Regions from separate parts of the Bradyrhizobium sp. Ken64 genome, predicted to be linked through region 1. Evidence: predicted binding sites of a transcription regulator. Region 1 holds the regulator's gene; each other region holds the start of a gene.
The links. The regulator PhoB, encoded in region 1, activates phosphate uptake and scavenging genes when phosphate is short. The targets are predictions, from matches to a motif close to TGTCATNNANCTGTCAT.
Positions count from the first base shown of each region.

Region 2: the regulator PhoB is predicted to act here: its motif matches at 4,669-4,685, upstream of AC0L2F_RS29015 (RNA degradosome polyphosphate kinase).
Region 3: the regulator PhoB is predicted to act here: its motif matches at 3,918-3,934, upstream of AC0L2F_RS12020 (DUF47 domain-containing protein).

Region 1 covers NZ_JBVVPA010000056.1:519-7,865, reverse strand. Annotated here, with positions in the region: gene AC0L2F_RS35465 (Hsp33 family molecular chaperone) at 545-1,564, opposite strand; gene argF (ornithine carbamoyltransferase) at 1,854-2,801, opposite strand; gene AC0L2F_RS35455 (aspartate aminotransferase family protein) at 2,801-4,003, opposite strand; gene AC0L2F_RS35450 (GcrA family cell cycle regulator) at 4,459-4,971, shown strand; gene phoB (phosphate regulon transcriptional regulator PhoB) at 5,176-5,883, opposite strand; gene phoU (phosphate signaling complex protein PhoU) at 5,898-6,614, opposite strand; gene pstB (phosphate ABC transporter ATP-binding protein PstB) at 6,625-7,347, opposite strand, start outside.
Region 2 covers NZ_JBVVPA010000022.1:52,714-60,086, reverse strand. Annotated here, with positions in the region: gene AC0L2F_RS29025 (sensor histidine kinase) at 1-799, shown strand, start outside; gene ppx (exopolyphosphatase) at 885-2,387, opposite strand; gene AC0L2F_RS29015 (RNA degradosome polyphosphate kinase) at 2,403-4,595, opposite strand; gene AC0L2F_RS29010 (P-loop NTPase family protein) at 4,724-5,401, opposite strand; gene AC0L2F_RS29005 (CDP-alcohol phosphatidyltransferase family protein) at 5,495-6,037, opposite strand; gene purM (phosphoribosylformylglycinamidine cyclo-ligase) at 6,193-7,266, shown strand; gene purN (phosphoribosylglycinamide formyltransferase) at 7,281-7,373, shown strand, end outside.
Region 3 covers NZ_JBVVPA010000005.1:340,841-348,213, forward strand. Annotated here, with positions in the region: gene AC0L2F_RS12000 (ABC transporter ATP-binding protein) at 1-657, shown strand, start outside; gene AC0L2F_RS12005 (ABC transporter substrate-binding protein) at 691-1,914, shown strand; gene AC0L2F_RS12010 (branched-chain amino acid ABC transporter permease) at 1,987-2,850, shown strand; gene AC0L2F_RS12015 (branched-chain amino acid ABC transporter permease) at 2,852-3,820, shown strand; gene AC0L2F_RS12020 (DUF47 domain-containing protein) at 3,979-4,623, shown strand; gene AC0L2F_RS12025 (inorganic phosphate transporter) at 4,639-5,646, shown strand; gene sugE (quaternary ammonium compound efflux SMR transporter SugE) at 5,639-5,953, opposite strand; gene AC0L2F_RS12035 (peptide chain release factor 3) at 6,112-7,373, shown strand, end outside.

The DNA of each region.
Region 1 (7,347 bases):
AGTTCCTTTTGGCCTCCCTCGCCCTCGCGAAATTCACCGACACCACGCCGGTTGGCGCAAGTGCCGCATTCGCCGGGGCTTGACCGTAGCAACGACGGCCAGGACCACACGGTTTTGCCGTACGCACGGCCCGCCATTTCGCCGCAGTTTTCCCAGCCCTGTCGACGGAGCCGGAAACTTACAGACGAGACGAAGCCTAGCAGCGCCGCTCGTCGGAACGAAGCCTTGGGCTCACGGAGAGCAATCCGCCCTGCCCACGCCTTTCGCACCCGAACGCTGCCGCGTCCACCGCAAGCCCGGCTCGCGAACGTGACGACCACAAGATCGCCCCTCAAGGATGAGCCGGGATGGGCGACACATACGCCATTTCCGAATTTCGGTAAAGTGGAATATTTTTACGCGGGCGGATTGACAGAGGCGCGACACAGGCGAGGTCCCGTAGCCCGGATGGAGCGCAAGCGTAATCCGGGAAGGTGCGAAACACGGCGCGAGTGGCCCCGGATTGCGCTCCGCTCCATCCGGGCTACAGCTACGGGCTAACGTCTCACGCGTCCTCGACGCCTGCCTCATCCGGTGTGAACTCGTACACCGAGCTGCAGAACTCGCAGGTCACGACGACCTTGTCGTCCTTGACCATGGCGGCCCGGTCGTCGGACGAAAAGCTCTTCAGCATCGATGCCACCGCATCGCGCGAACAGGAGCATTGCGCCTTCAAGGGCAGCGGATTGAACACGCGCACGCCGCGTTCGTGGAACAGGCGGTAGAGCAGCCGCTCACCGGACAGCTCGGGATCGATCAGCTCGACGTCTTCGACGGTTTCGATCAGCGAGCGCGCCTCGACCCAGGCATCGTCCTCAGCGACGGCATGGACCTCGACGCCCTCGGGCGCGTCGCCGGGATGCAGATCGGCCTGCCGCGCGCGCTCGGGCGCCTTCGGCAGGAATTGCATCAGCATGCCGCCGGCACGCCAGCGATGCTTGCCGCCGTCATTCGAACGCCATTCCTCGCCGACGGCAAGACGCACGCGGGTCGGGATCTGCTCGGAGCGCAGGAAATATTCGTGAGCGGCATCTTCCAGGCTGCCGCCGTCGAGCGCGACCAGCCCCTGGTAGCGGCTCATGTCGGGACCCTGGTCGATGGTCATGGCGAGATGACCGTGGCCCAGCAGCGCGCCGGAAGTCTTGCCGGAATCCTGGACTTCGCCGAGGCGCGCGGCGTCGTAGCGCGCATAGGCGCGCAGGCGATCCGGCGCCTGGTAATCCACGACCAGGAACGACACCGGACCGTCGGTCTGCGCCTGGAGGATGAAGCGGCCCTCGAATTTCAGCGAGGAGCCGAGCAGCGTAGTCAGCACGATGGCCTCGCCGAGCAGCTTGCCGACCGGCGCGGGATAATCGTGCTTGGTCAGGATCTCGTCGAGCGCCGAACCAAGCCGCACCAGCCGACCGCGCACGTCGAGCGCGTCGACCTCGTAGGGCAGCACGGCGTCATCGATCGGAACCGCGGATGGCGCGCGAACCGGGCCTTCGGGCCCGGTTTTCATGTCAGGGGATTGGGAAACCATGGCGCTTATCTGGGGTCGGAAGGCGGAATTGGAAGGGGGGTTGGGGAACTGTACGAAGCAACCTCAACCTCGGTGTCGTCCCGGACAAGCGCTAGCGCAGATCCGGGACCCATAACCACAGGATTACGCTACTGCGCGAGATGACAACTCCGAATCCTCGCCAAACGACTTCCTGTGGTTATGGGTCCCGGATCGGCGCTCCGTTCTGGACAACGCTGCGCGTTGCCAGAAGCTGCGCTTGTCCGGGACGACGATCATATGTGAGGTGGCCGCCGGGATTCCAGCGAGATCACTTCACCTCGTCGAAGCACCAGGCCAGAATGCCCTTCTGCGCGTGCAGGCGGTTTTCGGCCTCGTCGAACACGACGGATTGCGGACCGTCGATCACCTCGTCGGTGACCTCCTCGCCGCGATGGGCGGGCAGGCAGTGCATGAACAGCGCATCGGGCTTGGCCAGCGACATCAGCTGGGCATTGACCTGATAGGGCTTGAGCACGTTATGGCGGTGCTCGCCTTCCTTGTCGCCCATCGACACCCAGGTGTCGGTCACGACACAATCGGCGTCGCGCACGGCGGCTTCGGCATCCGTTCCGAGCATGATCGGCGCGCCGGTCGCCTTGATGAAGTCGCGCATCGCCTTTTTCGGCGCGAGCTCCGGAGGCGTCGCGACATTGAGCTGGAACTTGAAGCGCTCGGCGGCGTGCGCCCAGGAGGCGAGCACGTTGTTGTCGTCGCCGGTCCAGGCCACGGTCTTGCCCTCGATCGGGCCGCGATGTTCCTCGTAGGTCATGAGGTCCGCCATCACCTGGCAGGGATGCGAGCGCCGCGTCAGGCCGTTGATGACGGGGACGGTAGCGTTCGCCGCGAGCTCCAGCAGCGCATCGTGATTGAGGATGCGGATCATGATGGCATCGACATAGCGCGACAGCACGCGCGCGGTGTCGGCGATGGTCTCGCCGCGGCCGAGCTGCATCTCGGCGCCGGTGAGCATGATGGGCTCGCCGCCGAGCTGGCGCATGGCGACGTCGAAAGACACCCGCGTCCGCGTCGAGGGGCGTTCGAAGATCATCGCCAGCGTCTTGCCTTCGAGCGGCCTGACCGGCTGATGCGCCTTCTGCTTCGCCTTCATCGCGGAGGACGCGGCCAGCATGCGCTTGAGCTCCGACAGCGGCAGCTCGTTGATATCGAGAAAGTGCTTCGGTGTTTTCTTGGGTGTTTTATCGGGCGACTTGCTCATCAGCTTGCCGCCCGCTTGTTGCCGGACAACGCGGTGCAGGCGCGCTCGAGCCGCCCGACGCTGTCCTCGATCTCGGCTTCGGTGACGATCAAAGGCGGCAGGAAACGCACGACATTGTCGCCGGCACCGACGGTGAGCAGCTTTTCGGCGCGCAAGGCGGCAACGAGATCGCCGGAAGGCACCACGGCCTTGATGCCGATCAGGAGGCCCTCGCCGCGCACTTCGCTGACGACATCGCTATGACGGTCGATCACGGAGGCGAGTTTCTGCTTCAGCAGCAGCGACATCCTCTGCACGTGGTCGAAGAAGCCGGGCTTGAGCATGACGTCGAGCACGGCGTTCGCAGCGGCGATCGCGAGCGGATTGCCGCCGAAGGTCGAGCCGTGCGAGCCCGGCGTCATGCCGGACGCCGCTTCCGCGGTCGCAAGGCAGGCGCCGATCGGAAAGCCGCCACCGAGCGCCTTGGCCAGCGACATCACGTCGGGTTCGACGCCAAGGCGGCGGTACGCGAACAGATCGCCGGTGCGGCCCATGCCGGTCTGCACCTCGTCGAAGGCGAGCAACAAACCCTTCTCGTCGCAGAGCTGGCGCAACGCCCTCAGAAAGGCGGGCGTTGCCGAACGCACACCGCCTTCGCCCTGGATCGGCTCGATCAGGATGCCGGCGGTCTGCGGACCGATCGCCTTTTTCACCGCCTCGAGATCGCCATGCGCAACCTGGTCGAAGCCCTCCATCGGAGGGCCGAAACCTTCGAGATATTTTGCCGAACCCGTCGCGGCCAGCGTCGCCAGCGTGCGGCCATGGAAGGCGCCTTCGAAGGTGATCATGCGATAGCGGTCGGGATGGCCCTTTGCCGCGTGATAGCGGCGCACGACCTTGATCACGCATTCCAGCGCTTCGGCGCCGGAATTGCAGAAGAACACGAAATCCGCGAAACTTTCATTGCACAGGCGCGCGGCGAGCTTTTCGCCGTCCGGGCTCTGGAACAGGTTCGACATGTGCCAGAGCTTCGTGGCCTGCTCCTGCAACGCCGCGACCAGCGCCGGATGGGCATGGCCGAGTGCATTCACCGCCACCCCTGAGGTGAAATCCAGATAGCGCTCGCCATTGGTCGCGATCAGCCAGCAGCCTTCGCCACGCTCGAAACCGAGGTCGGACCTGGCGAAAACGGGGAGCAAATGCGGCGCTGCGCTGTTAGTCATGACGGTCACTTGAATGTTGCGGACGGCGTGAGCGTGCATTGCGCAACGCACCATCTACCGGCCCGGAAAACGAAACGTGCCGCCTCTTGAGGGCGGCACGCACGACTATCTTAGGCCTGGTGAAACGGGTGTCAATGCCGCCCGGAAAGCCTCGCGAAACGCTGAATCCGTAGTCTTGCGGTGCCGATTTTGCGGGATTTAGCCACGGAACATGTGGAAGCGAGTCGGCGGACTCTTGCGCGGGAGTCACGCCATATTGTAGCGTTTGGATTGTCAGATACGACATCTCGTGCAGTGGTTCTGATCTTTAAGTCCTTATGTACCGGCGTAAACGTTCGGGCGTTCAAGACGCGCCCGGCGAGCCTTAAGGGATTCTGGCGGCACGGGTTTTTGAAGGCTTAGGCATTCGCTGCGAGGCCCCAGGATGGCTGGCGCGCAGCGAGGGAAAGGGTGCAATGACGGTTTTGACCTGGTCCGATGATCGCGTCGAGCAGCTGAAAAAGCTCTGGGAGGCCGGACTTTCGGCCAGCCAGATCGCGGCGGAGCTCGGCAATGTGACCCGCAATGCCGTGATCGGCAAAGTGCACAGGCTCGGCCTTTCGGGCCGCGCCAAGAGCCCATCATCGGCAGCGCCCCGGCCGCGCAAGGCGCGCCCCGCGCAGCACATGATGCGGGTGAGCCGCCCGATCTCGCGCGGCAACACCGCGCTGGCGCAGGCGTTTGAGGTCGAGGCGGAGCCGGATCCGGTCACCTACGACAACGTGGTGCCGATGAGCCAGCGGCTGTCGCTGCTGGAATTGAACGAGGCGACCTGCCACTGGCCGGTCGGCGATCCGTCGAGCCCGGACTTCTTCTTCTGCGGTGGACGGGCGCTGTCCGGCCTGCCCTATTGCGCCCAGCACTCGCGCGTCGCGTACCAGCCGGCGTCGGATCGGCGCCGCGCACCGGTGAAGCCGGGTCCGCGCTAATCCGGCAAGTCGTCGCGCGAAGACAGTTCAATTGTAGTGTCGTCCTGGCGAAAGCCAGGACCCATACTCCGAGCACGCAGTTGTTGCGCGAAAGGGGTCACTCCGAGTCTTCGCCAAACCACTCCCTGTGGTTATGGGTCCCGGATCAGCGCTCGCTTCGCTCGCTTGTCCGGGATGACGGCTGAGAACCTCAAGCCTGCAACCCTACACCTGCTCCGCCTTCGCGAAGCGATCATCCAGCGCGTAACCGGCGCCGCGGACGGTGCGGATCGGGTCCTGCTCGCGGCCGAGATTGAGCAGCTTGCGCAGGCGGCCGATATGCACGTCGACGGTGCGCTCGTCGATATAGATGTCGCGGCCCCAGACGCTGTCGAGCAGTTGCTCGCGCGAGAACACCCGCCCCGGGTGCTCCAGGAAGAACTCCAGCAGGCGATATTCGGTCGGACCGAGATCGATCGGCCGGCCCGAGCGCGCCACGCGGCGCTTGTCGCGGTCGAGCTCGATGTCGCCAAAAGCAAGGACGGTGGCGAGCCGCTCCGGGCTTGCGCGCCGCAGCAGGCCCTTCACGCGCGCCAGCAGCTCCGGCACCGAGAACGGCTTGACGATGTAATCGTCGGCGCCGGTCGCAAGACCCCGCACCCGCTCGCTCTCCTCGCCGCGCGCGGTGAGCATGATGATCGGGAGCTGCTTGGTCTCGGGACGGGTGCGCAGCCGCCGGCACAATTCGATGCCTGACAGGCCCGGCAGCATCCAGTCGAGCACGATCAGATCGGGGATGTGCTCCTTGAGGCGGGTGTCGGCGTCGTCGCCGCGCATCACCGTCTCGACGTCATAGCCGTCGCCTTCGAGGTTGTAGCGGAGAAGCTCGGTCAGGGCTTCCTCGTCCTCAACCACCATAATGCGTGCGCCCATCGGGTCGTCGCTCCTTAAGTGTTCGGTACCGTGTTGGCGAAGGTCGTCATGTCGCCCTTCGGCCGCTTGTCGGTGATCGCCTGGCCCTCGATCATGTAGAACACGGTCTCGGCGATGTTGGTGGCGTGGTCGCCGATCCGCTCGATGTTCTTGGCGCAGAACATCAAATGGATACAGAACGAGATGTTGCGCGGATCCTCCATCATGTAGGTGAGGAGCTCGCGGAACAGCGAGGTGCAGATGGCGTCGACTTCCTCGTCGCCCTTCCACACCGCCATCGCCGCTGGCAGATCATGCGCGGCATAGGCGTCCAGCACCGACTTGACCTGCTGCTGCACGAGGTCGGTCATGTGCTCGAGGCCGCGGAACAGCTTGAGCGGATGGAAGTCCGTCTCCAGCGCCGCGACGCGCTTACCCATGTTCTTGGCGAGGTCGCCGATGCGCTCGAGATCGGTCGCGACGCGCATGGCGCCAACGATCTCGCGCAGATCGACCGCCATCGGCTGGCGGCGGGCGATGGTGAGCACCGCGCGCTCCTCGATGCGCTTCTGCAGCGCGTCGAGCTCGGTGTCGGTTGCGACGACGCGCTGCCCGAGCGGGACGTCGCGGCGGATCAGTGCGTCGACGGACTCGACGATCATGCGTTCGGCGATCCCGCCCATCTCCGCAACCAGGCGGGTGAGTTCCTGGAGGTCGGTGTCGAAAGCCTTTGCGGTATGTTCGGAAGCCATGTCGCGTCTCCTAGCCGAACCGGCCGGTGATGTAATCCTGCGTGCGCCGGTCGGTCGGCGACGTGAAGATCTTGCTGGTATCGTCGAACTCGATCAGCTCGCCGAGATACATGAAGGCGGTCTTGTCTGAGACGCGCGCCGCCTGCTGCATGTTATGGGTGACGATCGCGATCGTGTAGTCCTCGGACAGCTCCTGGATCAGCTCCTCGACCTTGGCGGTCGAGATCGGGTCGAGCGCCGAACAGGGTTCGTCGAACAGGATCACCTCGGGCCGCACCGCGACGGTGCGGGCGATGCAGAGGCGCTGCTGCTGGCCGCCGGAGAGCGACAGGCCGGAGGCGTTGAGCTTGTCCTTGACCTCGTTCCACAGCGCGCCGCCGCGCAGCGCCTTCTCGACGCGGCCGTCCATCTCGGACTTCGAGATCTTCTCATAGAGACGGATGCCGAACGCAATGTTCTCGTAGATCGTCATCGGGAACGGCGTCGGCTTCTGGAACACCATGCCGACGCGGGCGCGCAGCAGATTGAGGTCCAGCTTGCCGTCGAGGATGTTGGTCTGGTCGAGCATGAGCTGACCGGTGGCGCGCTGGCCGGGATAGAGGTCGTACATCCGGTTGAAGATGCGCAGCAGGGTCGACTTGCCGCAGCCCGACGGACCGATGAACGCCGTGACGCGATTGGCGCCGAGCGTCAGGTTGATGTTCTTCAGCGCGTGGTGCTCGCCGTAATAGAA
Region 2 (7,373 bases), on a different contig from region 1:
CCCCGTCGACGTTCCTGCCGAAGTGAAGCCTCTGGTGGAAGAGGTCAACAGCCTGATCGATGCCCAGGAGCGCGAGATCGAGCGTTCGCGCAGCCGTGCCGCTGACCTGGCGCACGGATTGAAGACGCCGCTTGCCGCACTCGCGGCAGATGTCGCGATTTTGCGTCGGCGAGGTGAGCAGGACGTCGCCCAGGCAATCGAATCCGTCGGCGACGCGATGAGCCGTCACGTCGACCGCGAACTGGCGCGTGCCCGGGCGCGGGGGACGGCACGACAGCGCGGCCATGTTTCCACGCCACTCAGACCGCTTGTCGAGTCCCTGATGCTGACGCTGGCGCGCACGTCCACTGCGCAGCGGCTTGAATTCAGGACCTGCATAACGGGCGAGCCGATCGTGCCGCTCGATCGCACTGATCTGGCCGAGGTGCTGGGCAATCTCCTGGAAAATGCCGCCCGTCACGCCAAGAGCCAAGTGCGCATCGGCGCGGATGCCACCGCGAATCCGGCGATCACGGTCGAGGACGACGGCCCGGGCATCGCGTCCGCCGAACGCGGCCGCGTGCTCGAACGCGGTGCAAGGCTGGACGAGCGCGGCGAGGGTACCGGCCTTGGCCTCGCCATCGTTCAGGACGTGCTCAGTGCCTATCGTTGGCAGCTTGTTCTCACCGACTCCGAGCTCGGCGGACTGAAAGCCATCGTCACGCCGGAGGGCAGCCGCGATCGAATGGCTGCTCCTGGTCAAAAACCCGGATCGCCCGCACAGGAGGGGCGCTGTGGCTGGGAACAGCCGCTCCGATAGAATGTTCCGCTTCGTGGCTTTACCAGCCTGTTCATTGAGCGCCCGTTGGCCAAGGCAGCGTTGCCTTGCGCGCCGCTTCTGTTTGTCACCGCCGCACGATCGAGCCGGCGCGGTTGATCAGGCGGGCGAGTGCGCGGAAGCGGCTGCCGACGCGATCCGCGACGAGATCGCCGAGGCGGTGCTCGAACACCAGCAACAGCTTGCGGCCCACGCTGCGGAAGTGCGTCGCGGGCAAGACGCCCGGACGAGCCGCCGAGATCAGATGCGCGACGCGGAAGGCCGCGCCCAGCAGGCGGGCGCGTTCGAGCTGCGCCGGCGTCAGCAGCTCCTGCATGGCGACCGGCGGCTGGTTCTCCTCGCTGAGCCCCGCATAGCGATAGAACACGGACAGGCCGACGAAGGCGCGCTCGGTGTGGGTGATCGCGCCGAAATTGCCGTTGACGACGAGGCTCAGCGTCTGCTCGCCGCGATGGTCGGGATGCACGCGCCAGCCGATGTCGGACAGCAGGCACGCGGCGTGGCGCAGGCGGCGGTCCTCCGCGGTCTCGCGCAGCTTCACCACGCGCGCGAGGCGGTCGGTCCAGGCGATCAGCTCGCGCGCGTGCCTTGCCGAACGCGACAGCAGCTGGTTCAGCTCCTCGGCCGCGCAGATCAGTCCGTCCTTGTTGCGTTCGGAGTCCGGCAGCTTCTCGTGCAACAGGCCCTCGCGCACGCCGAAGGTCGAGAACACGATGGTCTTCGGCTTCGCCACCCGGATGATGTGCTCGAGCACCAGCGCCGCATAGGTGAGGAGCGGACGCCGGGCATCGGCGACGATCTCGATGTCGGCGAGCATGCCGGCGGCCGCAAGCCGGCGGAGACGACGTGAGAAATCGAGTGCCTCGGCAGCCGAAATCGAATAGCCGTGCATCACCTGGAGCGGATAGCCGCTCTGGATGATGTGGATGCGCGCAAGCGCGCGCCAGGTGCCGCCGACAGCGTAGAAGCTGCGGCCGCTCCCTGCCTTGAGCTGCGGCACCCCGTCGAGCGCTTCGCGCACAATGCGGTCGGCGCGTTTCAGGGATTTGTGCGCGAGGTCCTGCAGCGCGAGCCCGCCGAGCGGCAGCGTCACGCCGCTGCGCACAGTGTTTTTGCGCACGTCGATCAGTTCGAGCGAGCCGCCGCCGAGGTCACCGACGATGCCGTCGGGATGATGGATGCCGGAGATCACGCCAAGCGCCGACAGCCGCGCCTCGCGCGAGCCCGACAGGATCTCGATTTTCACCGCGCAGATGCGCTCGGCTTTGGCGATGAAGTCGGGGCCATTGGAGGCGTCGCGGCAGGCGGCGGTCGCAATCGCAAACACCCGTCCGACCTGCATCACCCGGCACAACGCACGGAAGCGCTTGAGCGAGGTCAGCGCCTTGTCGACGGCGTCGGGCGCAAGCAGTCCCGTGCTCTGCACCTCGCGCCCGAGGCCGCACAGCGTCTTCTCGTTGAAGATCGGAATCAGGCTCCGCGTCAGTCCCTCGTAGACGACGAGCCGGACCGAGTTGGAGCCGATGTCGATGACCGCGACGCTCGAGCCGCGCTTGCGCGGCCGCTTCACGTCGACGATCCCGGATCAGGATTGATGACGTTCATTACGGCGCGTGAGGCGGCGCGGCGAGGATTCCTTGAGCGACTTACCACGGCCAGACAGACTCGGATTTGTCATGAAGTAGTTGTGGACGTTGAAAGGCTCCTCGCCCTTCGCGGTCTTCATACGCGTTGAGGACCCGTCCGGCAACAATTGCCAGCTCTGTTCATTGTCCTTGAGATTCGCAACCATGATCTGTTCGAGAACCTGCTGATGCACCGTGGGATTTTGCAGCGGACACAGCACCTCGACGCGGCGGTCGAGGTTGCGCGGCATCATGTCGGCCGAGGAGATATACACAGCCGCTTTCGCGCTCGGCAGGCCCTGGCCCATGCCGAAGCAGTAGATTCGGCCGTGCTCCAGGAAGCGTCCGATGATCGACTTGACGCGAATGTTCTCCGACAGCCCGGGAATGCCGGGCCGCAGGCAGCAGATACCGCGTACCACGAGCTCGACCTGCACGCCGGCCTGTGAGGCCTCGTAGAGCGCGTCGATGATGTCGGGGTCGACCAGCGCGTTCATCTTCATCCAGACCGCACCGGGCCGGCCGTGCCGCGCATGCGCGGTCTCGCCCTGGATGTGCTCGATGATGCGCTTGCGCAAGGTCAGCGGCGAGACCGCCATCTTTTCCAGATCGCTCGGCGCGGCATAGCCGGTGATGAAGTTGAACACGCGGGCGGCGTCGCGGCCGATGGTCGGGTCCGAGGTGAAGTAGGAGAGGTCGGTGTAGATGCGCGCTGTCACCGGATGATAATTGCCGGTGCCGGTGTGGACGTAGGTCGTGAGGCTGCCGCCTTCACGGCGCACCACCATTGACAATTTCGCGTGGGTCTTCAGTTCAAGGAAGCCATAGACGACCTGCACGCCGGCGCGCTCGAGGTCGCGCGCCCAGCGAATGTTGGCCTCTTCGTCGAAGCGCGCCTTCAGCTCGATCAGCGCGGTGACGGATTTGCCGGCTTCGGCGGCTTCCACGAGCGCGCGCACGATCGGCGAGTTGCTCGAGGTGCGGTAGAGCGTCTGCTTGATGGCGACGACATCGGGGTCGCGCGTCGCCTGCTGGAGAAACTGCACCACGACGTCGAACGATTCGTAGGGGTGATGAACGACGAGATCCTTCTGCCGGATCGCAGCGAAGATGTCGCCGCCTTGCTCGCGCACGCGCTCGGGATGGCGGGGCACGTAAGGGGTGAATTCAAGGTCGGGCCGGTCGAGGCGGGTGAGCTGCGAGAGCTCGTTCATGGCGAGCACGCCATCGACCAGGAACACCTCGTCGTCGGCGGTCGATAGCGCGTGCTGCACGAAGCTGCGCAGCTGCTCCGGCATCTTGGCATCGATCTCGAGCCGGATCACCGAGCCGCGGCGGCGGCGCTTCAGCGCGGTCTCGAACAAGCGGACGAGATCCTCGGCCTCTTCCTCGATTTCGAGTTCGGAGTCGCGGATGACACGGAAGGCGCCCTGGCCATGCAGATTGTAGCCGGGGAACAGGCGGTTGATGAACAGCGCGGTGGCCTGCTCCAGCGAGATCAGCCGGACCACCTTGCCGTCAGCCGGCAGGCGGATGAAGCGGTCGATCTTGCCGGGCATGCGGATCAGCGCGTTCATCTGCTTGCCGTCGGCGGCGCGCGTGAGCTGGAGCGCGATGGTGAAGCCGAGGCTCGGAATGAACGGGAAGGGGTGGGCCGGGTCGATCGCGAGCGGAGTCAGCAGCGGGAACACGTTGCTGAGGAAGTAGTCCTCGACCCAGGTTCGTTCCGCCTTGGTGACCTCCTTGCCCTCGACCAGCACAATGCCCTCGTCGGCGAGCGTGCCGCGCAGGTCGCGCCAGATCGCCTGCTGGTCGGAGGCAAGCTGCGAGACGGTCCGGTTGATGAGCGCGAGCTGCTCGGATGGTGTCAGACCGTCGGGGCTGCGCTCGGCAATGCCCTCGCGCACCTGGGCTTTGATGCCGGCGACGCGGACCATGAAGAACTCGTCGAGGTTATTCGCTGAAATCGACAGGAATCGTACCCGCTCCAGCATGGGGTGGCTGGGATTGACCGATTCCTCCAGGACGCGGCGGTTGAAGTGCAGCCAGGAGAGCTCGCGATTGATGAACCGCTCGGGGTTCGACGCGATCGCCGGCGGGCCTTCGGCTTCCGGGGCTTTCTCTTTAACTTCAATAGCTTGCGCAGAGTCCATCAGAAGTCGATCCATCCAGTTCGCCCCAATTTGCGACTTAGCCGCAAAACCCGCGGGAGCATGTGTTAGAGCGATGACGTTTCGATGACATTGATGTTCCGCCGCCCGGCCGCGTCAAGCCGCCTTGGTCAGACTTCCCGGAGCAGCTCGGCCGCCAGGGCCCGGGTGACGGGGCGGCCGAGGCGCAGGGCCTCGCTGTCCAGCAGGTCCACAGCCCGTCGGGCGGCGGCCGAGGACCGCTCCAGGCGAGTGGCGAGGTAGCTGACCACGCTCTCGTCCACCGCGAGCTGGCGGTCGGCGCAGAATTTGACGATCAGGCCGCGGAAGAGCTGGTCGTCAGGCGGCAGCAGCGAGATAACGGGGACGGCGCGGAGCCGCGAGCGCAGGTCGGCGAGTTCGATCTCAAGAGAAGCGGGCGCCTCGCGCCCGGTGAAGAGGACGTAGGCGCCGTCCTCGCGGGCCAGATTCATCAGATGGAACAGGGCGCGCTCGTCGAATTCCCCGGCCTTGGGATCCTCGACCACCAGCGCGCCGGTGACGAGCGCAGCCGGGACGGCTTCGGCGGTCAGCCCATTGGCCGTGGTCGAGCGGGCGCCTGAAGCCTCTGCCCAGATCGCGGCGAGATGGCTCTTGCCGCTTCCTTCCGGGCCGGCCAGCCACATGATCCGGTTCGGCCATTCCGGCCAGGCGTCGATGAGGGCTAGACCGGCGGCGTTGACGGGGCCTTCGAGGAAATTGTCCCGGCTCAGACTCTCCGCATGCGGAAGCGAAAACGCCAATTGTCGGGGATGAACGCGGCCTGGCACGCTTGCTTTGCTCCGTGCCGGTGTGCCGGCTTCGTTTAAAGAGATGCGACTTAATCGAGCGGGAGTTGGCCTTTTACGGGGCCACTTCCCAACTCATTTGGCCTCGATCGTGCTCATGTGCCGCAACCATTCGACGAGATAGAGCGACACGGAGGAGAGCGTGAAGACCGTGACGAGGCCCATCAGGATTATATCATACGGACCGGGTTTGAACCCGAAGGCGAGGGCGGCCAGCACCAGCGCCGCGAACGCCACCTGGGCCACAGTGTTGAGCTTGGATACCTTCGAGGGCTTCATCTCCACAGGCCGGTCGAACAGCCACGATATGATCACGGCAGCGACGATCATGATGTCGCGCGAGACCACCAGGATGACGATCCAGCGCGGAATCGCGCCCCAGATGCCCAGCGCCATGTAGATCGAGACCAGCAGCGCCTTGTCGGCGAGCGGGTCGAGCAAGGCGCCGAGCTCGCTCGTCATGTTGAAGCGCTTGGCAAGGAAGCCGTCGACCGCGTCGCTGATACCGGCGATCAGGAAGACGGCGAACGCCACCTCCATTTGGCTCGACACGATGGCCCAGACGATGATCGGGACCAGCATGATGCGGCCCAAAGTAATGATGTTCGGTATACTCACACGGCGCTTCCCGGCACCCGGCCTGACCTCGAATTCGGCCCTTTGGAGGCTGAACCGGTTGATATCTCTACATAGTATACGGCGGCGCGCCATGCGAGCCATTGCGCGTCCCCGGAATTCGACGTAACCAGCCGCAAACCCACTGGAAATCGGGCATGACCGACCGCAAAAACGGCCTCACTTACGCCGATTCAGGCGTCGATATCGATGCGGGCAACCGCTTGGTCGACCTGATCAAGCCGATGGTGCGCGCCACCGCACGTCCCGGCGCCGACGCCGAAATCGGCGGATTCGGCGGCCTGTTCGATCTCAAGGCGGCCGGTTTCAAGGATCCCATCCTGGTGGCCGCGACCGATGGCGTCGGCACCAAGGTCAAGATCGCGATCGAGACCGGGCTGCATGGCGGGATCGGCATCGACCTCGTCGCCATGAGCGTCAACGACCTCGTGGTGCAGGGCGCCGAGCCGCTGTTCTTCCTCGACTATTTTGCCTGCGGCAAGCTCGATCCGGAGGCGACCGCGTCGATCGTGGCCGGTGTCGCCGAAGGCTGCCGCGAATCCGGCTGCGCCCTGATCGGTGGCGAGACGGCCGAGATGCCCGGCCTCTACAAGGACGGCGACTACGACCTCGGCGGCTTTGCCGTCGGCGCCGCGGAGCGGGGCACGCTCTTGCCGCGCAAGGACATTGCTGCCGGCGATGCCGTGATCGGGCTCGCCTCGTCGGGTGTGCACTCCAACGGTTTCTCGCTGGTGCGCAAGATCGTGGAACAATCCGGCCTCGGCTTCGGGGCGCAGGCGCCGTTTGCGCCCGTCATGACGCTCGGCGGCGCGTTGCTGACGCCGACGCGTCTCTACGTCAAATCCTGCCTGCGCGCGATCCGCGAGACCGGCGCGGTGAAGGGGCTTGCCCACATCACCGGAGGCGGCTTCACCGACAACATTCCGCGCGTGCTGCCGAAGCATCTCGGCGTCGGTATCGATCTGGCGCGCCTGCCAGTGCTGCCGGTATTCAAATGGCTGGCCGCGCAGGCCGGCATTGCCGAACTCGAAATGCTGCGGACCTTCAATTGCGGGATCGGCATGATCGCGATCGTCGAGCCGGACAAGGTCGAAGAGGTCGTCGAGGTCTTCGCCGCTGCCGGCGAGACCGTGGCACAGCTCGGCACCGTGATCCCGGCCGAGGGCGAGCACCGCGTCGTCTATAACGGCCATCTCGATATGGCGCTGTAGTGACCGGCGCTGTGATGAAACGCCGCGTCGCCATCCTGATTTCCGGCCGTGGCTCCAACATGGCTGCGCTGATCAAGGGCGCGGCCGCGCCGGATTTTCCGGCGGAG
Region 3 (7,373 bases), on a different contig from region 1:
GAGTCCCACATCCTGCACGGGATCAGCTTCGACGTGAACGCGGGCGAGGTCGTCACCCTGCTCGGGCGCAACGGCGCCGGCAAGACCACCACGCTGAAGTCGATCATGGGCATCATCGGCAAGCGCACCGGCTCGGTGAAGTTCAACAACCAGGACATCATCCGCACGACCTCGGACAAGATCGCGCGGATGGGAATCGCGTTCTGCCCGGAAGAGCGGGGAATTTTCGCCAGCCTCGATGTCCGGGAGAACCTGCTGCTGCCGCCGGTGGTGCGGCCGGGCGGATTGCCGCTCGAGCAGATATTCGATCTGTTTCCGAACCTGAAGGAACGGCTCAACAGCCAGGGAACCAAGCTCTCCGGTGGCGAGCAGCAGATGCTCGCGATCGCGCGCATCCTGCGCACCGGCGCGAACTTCCTGATGCTGGACGAGCCGACCGAGGGTCTCGCGCCCGTCATCATCCAGCAGATCGGCCACACCATTGCGCGGCTCAAGAAGGAGGGTTTTACGATTCTCCTGGTCGAGCAGAACTTCCGGTTCGCATCCACCGTCGCCGACCGCTATTACGTGGTCGAGCACGGCAAGATCATTGACGGATTTTCCAATGCGGAGCTTGCCGCCAATATGGACAAGCTCCACACGTATCTCGGCGTCTAGAACGGCCAATAAAAAGATTCATAAGGAAGTAGCATGATGACAAAGTCGATTGCGTCGTTTCTGCTCGGCACGGCGCTGGCCGTGACCGCCACCGGTGCAGCTTTCGCGCAGGACAAGACCGTCAAGATCGGCGCGCTGTCCGATCAGTCCGGGCTCTATGCCGACCTCGGTGGACCGGGCTCGACGCTCGCCGCGCAGATGGCCATTGAAGATTCCGGCCTGGCCGCGAAGGGCTGGAAGATCGACATCATCTCGGGTGATCACCAGAACAAGCCCGACATCGGCACCGCGATCGCGCGGCAATGGTTCGACGTCGACAAGGTTGACGTCATCGTCGACGTACCGAATTCCGGCGTGGCGCTCGCGGTCAACAACGTCGTCAAGGAAAAGAACGGCGTCTATATCAACTCGGGTGCTGCGACTTCGGACCTCACCAACGCGCAGTGCTCGCCCAACACGGTGCACTGGACCTACGACACCTACATGCTGGCCCACACCACCGGCCAGGCTCTGGTGAAGGCCGGTGGCGACACCTGGTTCTTCCTGACCGCCGACTACGCCTTCGGCGCGGCGCTGGAGCGCGACACCACCGCGGTCATCACCGCCAACGGCGGCAAGGTGGTCGGCGGCGTCAAGCACCCGCTGAACACGCCGGATTTCTCGTCCTTCCTGCTGCAGGCGCAGGCTTCCAAGGCCAAGATCATCGGCCTTGCCAATGCCGGCGGCGACACCACCAACACGATCAAGCAGGCGGCCGAGTTCGGCATCGTCAAGGGCGGCCAGAAGCTCGCGGCGCTGCTGCTGTTCCTCACCGACGTCAAGGCGATCGGGCTCGAGACCGCTCAGGGCCTCAACTTCACCGAGACCTTCTACTGGGACATGAACGACCAGACCCGGGCGTTCTCGAAGCGCTTCGCCGAGAAGATGAAGAACAACGCGCCGCCCACCATGGTGCAGGCCGGCGTCTATGCGGGCGTGCGTCACTATTTCAAGGCACTGGAAGCGCTCGGCGGCAACCCGCATGACGGCGCCAAGGTGGTCGAGAAGATGAAGTCGATGCCGACGGAAGACGATCTGTTCGGCAAGGGCGAGATCCAGCCCAACGGCCGCACCATCCACAATGCCTATCTGTTCGAGGTGAAGAAGCCCTCCGAGTCCAAGGGGCCGTGGGACTTCTACAAGCTGGTCGGCACGGTGCCGGGCGACCAGGCCTTCACGCCGCTGTCCGAGAGCAAGTGCGCGCTGTTGAAGAAGTAAGATAACCGCCCGCAGGCCATCAGGCTTGCGGGCGACTTTCAGGGAACGCCGAAGGAACCGGGTGCGGGATCGATGCAGGCTCTTTACGCTCAGCTACTGGTGGGACTGATCAACGGCTCGTTCTACGCGCTGCTCAGTCTCGGGCTTGCCGTGATCTTCGGCATGCTCAACATCATCAATTTCGCCCACGGTGCGCTCTACATGATGGGCGCGTTCGTCGCCTACTTCCTGCTGAACATCGGCGGCATCAACTACTGGTGGGCGTTGCTGCTTGCCCCGATCATCGTCGGCATCTTCGGCATGATCCTCGAACGGACCATGCTGCAATGGCTGACGGGGCTCGATCATCTTTACGGCCTGCTCCTGACCTTCGGCATTGCGCTGATCGTGCAGGGCGTGTTCCAGAACTATTTCGGCTCCTCTGGCATGCCTTACGCCATTCCGGACCAGCTCAAGGGCGGCATGAATCTCGGCTTCATGTTCCTGCCCATCTATCGCGGCTGGGTCGTCATCTTCTCGCTGGTAGTCTGCATCGCGACCTGGTTCCTGATCGAGAAGACGCGGCTCGGCGCCTATTTGCGTGCCGCCACTGAAAACCCGACGCTGGTGCGCGCCTTCGGCGTCAACGTGCCGCGCATGATCACGCTGACCTATGGTTTGGGTGTCGGCCTGGCCGCGCTTGCTGGCGTGCTGTCGGCGCCGATCAACCAGGTGCGGCCGCTGATGGGCGCCGACCTGATCATCGTGGTGTTCGCGGTGGTCGTGATCGGCGGCATGGGATCGATCATGGGCTCCATCATCACCGGCTTTGCGCTCGGTGTGATCGAGGGCATGACCAAATATTTCTACCCCGAGGCCTCCAACACCGTCGTGTTCGTGCTGATGGTGCTGGTCCTCTTGGTGAAGCCAACGGGATTGACGGGAAGGGCGGCCTGATATGACAGCCTTGACGGACGACACGCTGCCGGTAACCCCGCGCTCGATCCGCGATGAGATGATCGTGTTCGTGGTGATGGCGCTGCTGCTGGCTTCGGTGCCATTCACGGGAGTCTACCCGTTCTTCGTGATGCAGGCGCTGTGCTTCGCGCTGCTCGCCTGCGCCTTCAATCTCCTGATCGGCTACGGCGGTCTGCTGTCCTTCGGCCATGCGATGTTCTTAGGCACGGCCGGCTATTGCAGCGCGCATGCGCTGAAGGTCTGGGCGCTGCCGCCCGAACTCGGCATCCTCGTCGGCGTCGCCGGTGCCTTCGTGCTCTCGCTCATCACGGGCTATATCTCGATCCGCCGCCAAGGCATCTATTTCTCGATGATCACGCTGGCGCTGTCGCAGCTTTTGTACTTCATCTACCTCCAGGCGCCGTTCACCCATGGTGAAGACGGCATCCAGGGCATCCCGCAGGGACGCATGTTCGGCGTCTTCGATCTGACCAAGCCGACCGTGCTCTACTATGTGGTGCTGGTCGGCTTCCTCGCCGGCTTCCTGCTGATCTTCCGCATCATCAACTCACCGTTCGGCGAAGTCCTCAAGGCGATCCGCGAGAACGAGCCGCGCGCGATCTCGCTGGGTTACCGCACCGATCAGTACAAATTCCTGGCGTTCGTCCTGTCGGGCACGCTGGCCGGCTTTGCCGGTGCGCTGAAAGTCTTCGTGGCGCAGAATGCCTCGCTCACCGACGTGCACTGGTCGATGTCGGGCGAAGTCGTGCTGATGACGCTGGTCGGCGGACTCGGAACCGTGTTCGGTCCCGTGGTCGGCGCCTTCGTGATCATCGCCATGCAGCAATATCTGGCGGGGTTCGGCCAGTGGGTGACCGTGATCCAGGGCTCGATCTTCGTGATCTGCGTGCTCACCTTCCGCCGTGGCGTCATCGGCGAAATCGCGCATTACTTCCGGCGGTCACTGTAAGTCGTTGATATATTGGAAGATGTACTGACGGGCGAAAGCGGTGGATGATCCGGCTCCACGGGCGTGAGGTGGCACGCGCGTGGATCGAAAATGGTCTATGACAGTTTTATGACGGCCCGCTCGGGCCAGGCCATTATCCAACCGGTAGTCTCTCCCCCATGATGCGATTGTTTCGCGCTTTCTTGCCCAAGGAAGAACGGTTCTTCGACCTGTTCGACCGCCACGCCCAGACCGTGATCCAGGGCTCGATCGCGCTCCAGAGCATGCTCAACGGGGGCGAGGAGACGCCGGTCTATTGCCAGCGCGTCAACCAGTTCGAGAACGATGCGGACAATATCACCCGTGAGGTGCTGACCGCGGTGCGCCGCACCTTCATCACCCCGTTCGACCGCGGCGACATCAAGAACCTGATCACCTCGATGGACGACGCCATCGACCAGATGCAGCAGACCGCCAAGGCCGTGATGCTGTTCGAGGTCCGCAGCTTCGAGCCGCCGATGCGGGAGATCGGCGGGCTCCTGATCGAATGCGCCAATCTGGTCGGCCGTGCGCTGCCGTTGATGCAGAAGATCGGTCAGAACGTGGCCATGCTGACCGCGATCACGGAAGAGCTGGGCAAGCTGGAAGGCCGCGTCGACGATCTCCATGATATCGGGCTGAAGGAACTGTTCCTCAAGCATCGCGACGGCAACGCGATGGATTTCATCGTCGGCGCAGAGATCTACGACCATCTCGAGAAAGTCGCCGACCGCTTCGACGACGTCGCGAACGAGATCAACAGCATCGTTATCGAGCAAGTTTAGGGCAGGGGCCACGCCGTGGATGTTGCGTTGGGTCTTCCCGTCCTGGTCGGATTGATCGCCGTCGCGCTGCTGTTCGACTTCCTGAACGGCCTGCACGACGCCGCCAACTCGATCGCGACCATCGTGTCCACCCGCGTGCTGAGGCCGCAATACGCGGTGTTCTGGGCCGCGTTCTTCAATTTTGTCGCCTTCATGGTGTTCGGGCTGCACGTCGCCCAGACCATCGGCACCGGCATCATCGATCCCGCGATCGTGGATGCCCAGGTGATCTTCGCGGCGCTCGTCGGCGCCATCGTCTGGAACCTGGTGACATGGGCGCTCGGGATTCCATCGTCCTCGTCTCACGCGTTGATCGGCGGCTTGTTTGGTGCCGGTGTGGCCAAAGCCGGCCTTTCGGCGGCGGTCTGGAGCGGATTGTCCAAGACGGTGATCGCCATCGTGCTGTCTCCGCTGGTCGGCTTCCTGCTCGCGATGGTGCTGGTTGCGATCGTCTCCTGGGCTTCGGTGCGCTCCACGCCCTTTGCCGTGGATCGCGCCTTCCGCATCCTGCAATTCGCCTCCGCCTCGCTCTATTCGCTCGGCCATGGCGGCAACGACGCCCAGAAGACCATGGGCATCATCGCCGTGCTGCTCTATTCGCAGGGCCAGCTCGGCGGCGAATTCTTCGTCCCCTTCTGGGTGGTGCTCTCGTGCCAGGCCGCGATGGCGATGGGGACCTTGATGGGCGGCTGGCGCATCGTCCGCACCATGGGCCTGCGCATCACCAAGCTGACCCCGATGCAAGGCTTTTGCGCCGAGACCGGCGGTGCCGCGACCCTGTTCATGGCGACCTTCCTCGGCGTTCCCGTCTCGACCACCCACACCATCACCGGCGCCATCGTCGGTGTCGGCGCCGCCCGGCGCCTCTCGGCGGTGCGCTGGAACGTCGCCAGCTCGATCGTCTATGCCTGGGTGATCACGATGCCGGCCTCGGCCATCGTCGCCGCGCTCTCCTGGTGGGCGGTCAAGATCTTCCTCAGGTAACCAGCTTCAGCCCGACGATCCCGGCGACGATCAGCCCGATGCTAGCGAGGCGGAACGCGGTGGCCGGCTCGCCGAACAGGATGATGCCGAGCGTCGCGGTACCGACCGCGCCGATGCCGGTCCAGACTGCATAAGCGGTTCCAATCGGCAGCGATTTGAGGGCGAGCCCGAGCAGGATGATGCTGCCGGCCATGGCGCCAAGCGTGAGGACCGACGGAACGAGCTTGCTGAACCCCTCGGTATATTTGAGGCCGATCGCCCATGAGACCTCCAGCAGACCGGCGACAAACAGGATGCTCCAGGCCATGACGACCCTCCATTCAAGGCAGGGGCGTCCCCGCGACTGGTGTGCTGATAGGAAGGGAAGGCCGTCCCTCCCAGGCCGGATATGGGACTGGCCGGAAGGCTCCGCAATCACCAGATGAGGCTTGATCAGGCTCATTTTCCCTGCCAAACGCTGCCGCAATGTCCGACATCGCCACCACAGCCGAATCGACGGCCCGTTCCTCGCTTGCCGCTGAAGTGTCGCGGCGGCGTACCTTTGCGATCATCTCGCATCCGGACGCCGGCAAGACCACGCTGACCGAAAAGCTGCTGCTGTTCGGTGGCGCCATCAATCTGGCCGGCCAGGTCAAGGCCAAGGGCGAGCGGCGCAACACGCGTTCGGACTGGATGAAGATCGAGCGCGAGCGCGGCATCTCGGTCGTGACCTCGGTCATGACCTTCGAGTTCGAGGGGCTGGTGTTCAACCTTCTGGACACGCCGGGCCACGAGGACTTTTCGGAAGATACCTATCGCACGCTCACGGCGGTCGATTCCGCCGTCATGGTGATCGACGCCGCCAAGGGCATCGAGGCGCGCACCCGAAAGCTGTTCGAGGTGTGTCGTCTTCGCGACATCCCGATTATCACCTTCATCAACAAGATGGACCGCGAGAGCCGCGACGTCTTCGAGCTTCTGGACGAGATCGAGAAGACGCTGGCGCTCGATACCACGCCAATGACCTGGCCTGTCGGCCGCGGCCGCGAGTTCCTCGGCACCTATGACGTCGTCAATGGCGGCGTGCGCCTGCTCGAAGGCGGCGGTGCCAAGACCGGCGCGGCGCAGCAGATCGAGATCGCCGAACTCGCCAAGCTCAACGCCAATCTCGACGTGTCGGCGGTCAAGGACGAGCTCGAGCTCGTCACCGCAGCTTCAAAACCGTTCGAGCTCGAAGCGTTTCGCGAGGGCCATCTGACGCCGGTCTATTTCGGCAGCGCGCTACGCAATTTCGGCGTCGGCGACCTGCTGCAAGGGCTCGGCAAGTTCGCGCCCGAGCCGCGTGCGCAGGAGAGCGACCAGCGCAAGGTCGAAGCCACCGACCCGCGCATGAGCGCCTTCGTGTTCAAGATCCAGGCCAATATGGATCCCAACCACCGCGACCGCATCGCCTTCGCGCGGCTGTGCTCCGGCAAGCTGAGCCGCGGCATGAAGGCGAAGCTCGTGCGCACCGGCAAGAGCATGCCGCTGTCCAGCCCGCAATTCTTCTTCGCGCAGGACCGTTCGGTTGCGGACGAGGCCTACGCCGGCGACGTCGTCGGCATTCCCAACCACGGCACGCTGCGCATCGGCGATACGCTGACCGACGGTGAGGATTTCAACTTCGTTGGCGTGCCGAGCTTTGCGCCGGAAATCGTCCGCCGCGTACGTCTTACGGATGCGATGAAGGCGAAGAAGCTGAAGGAAGC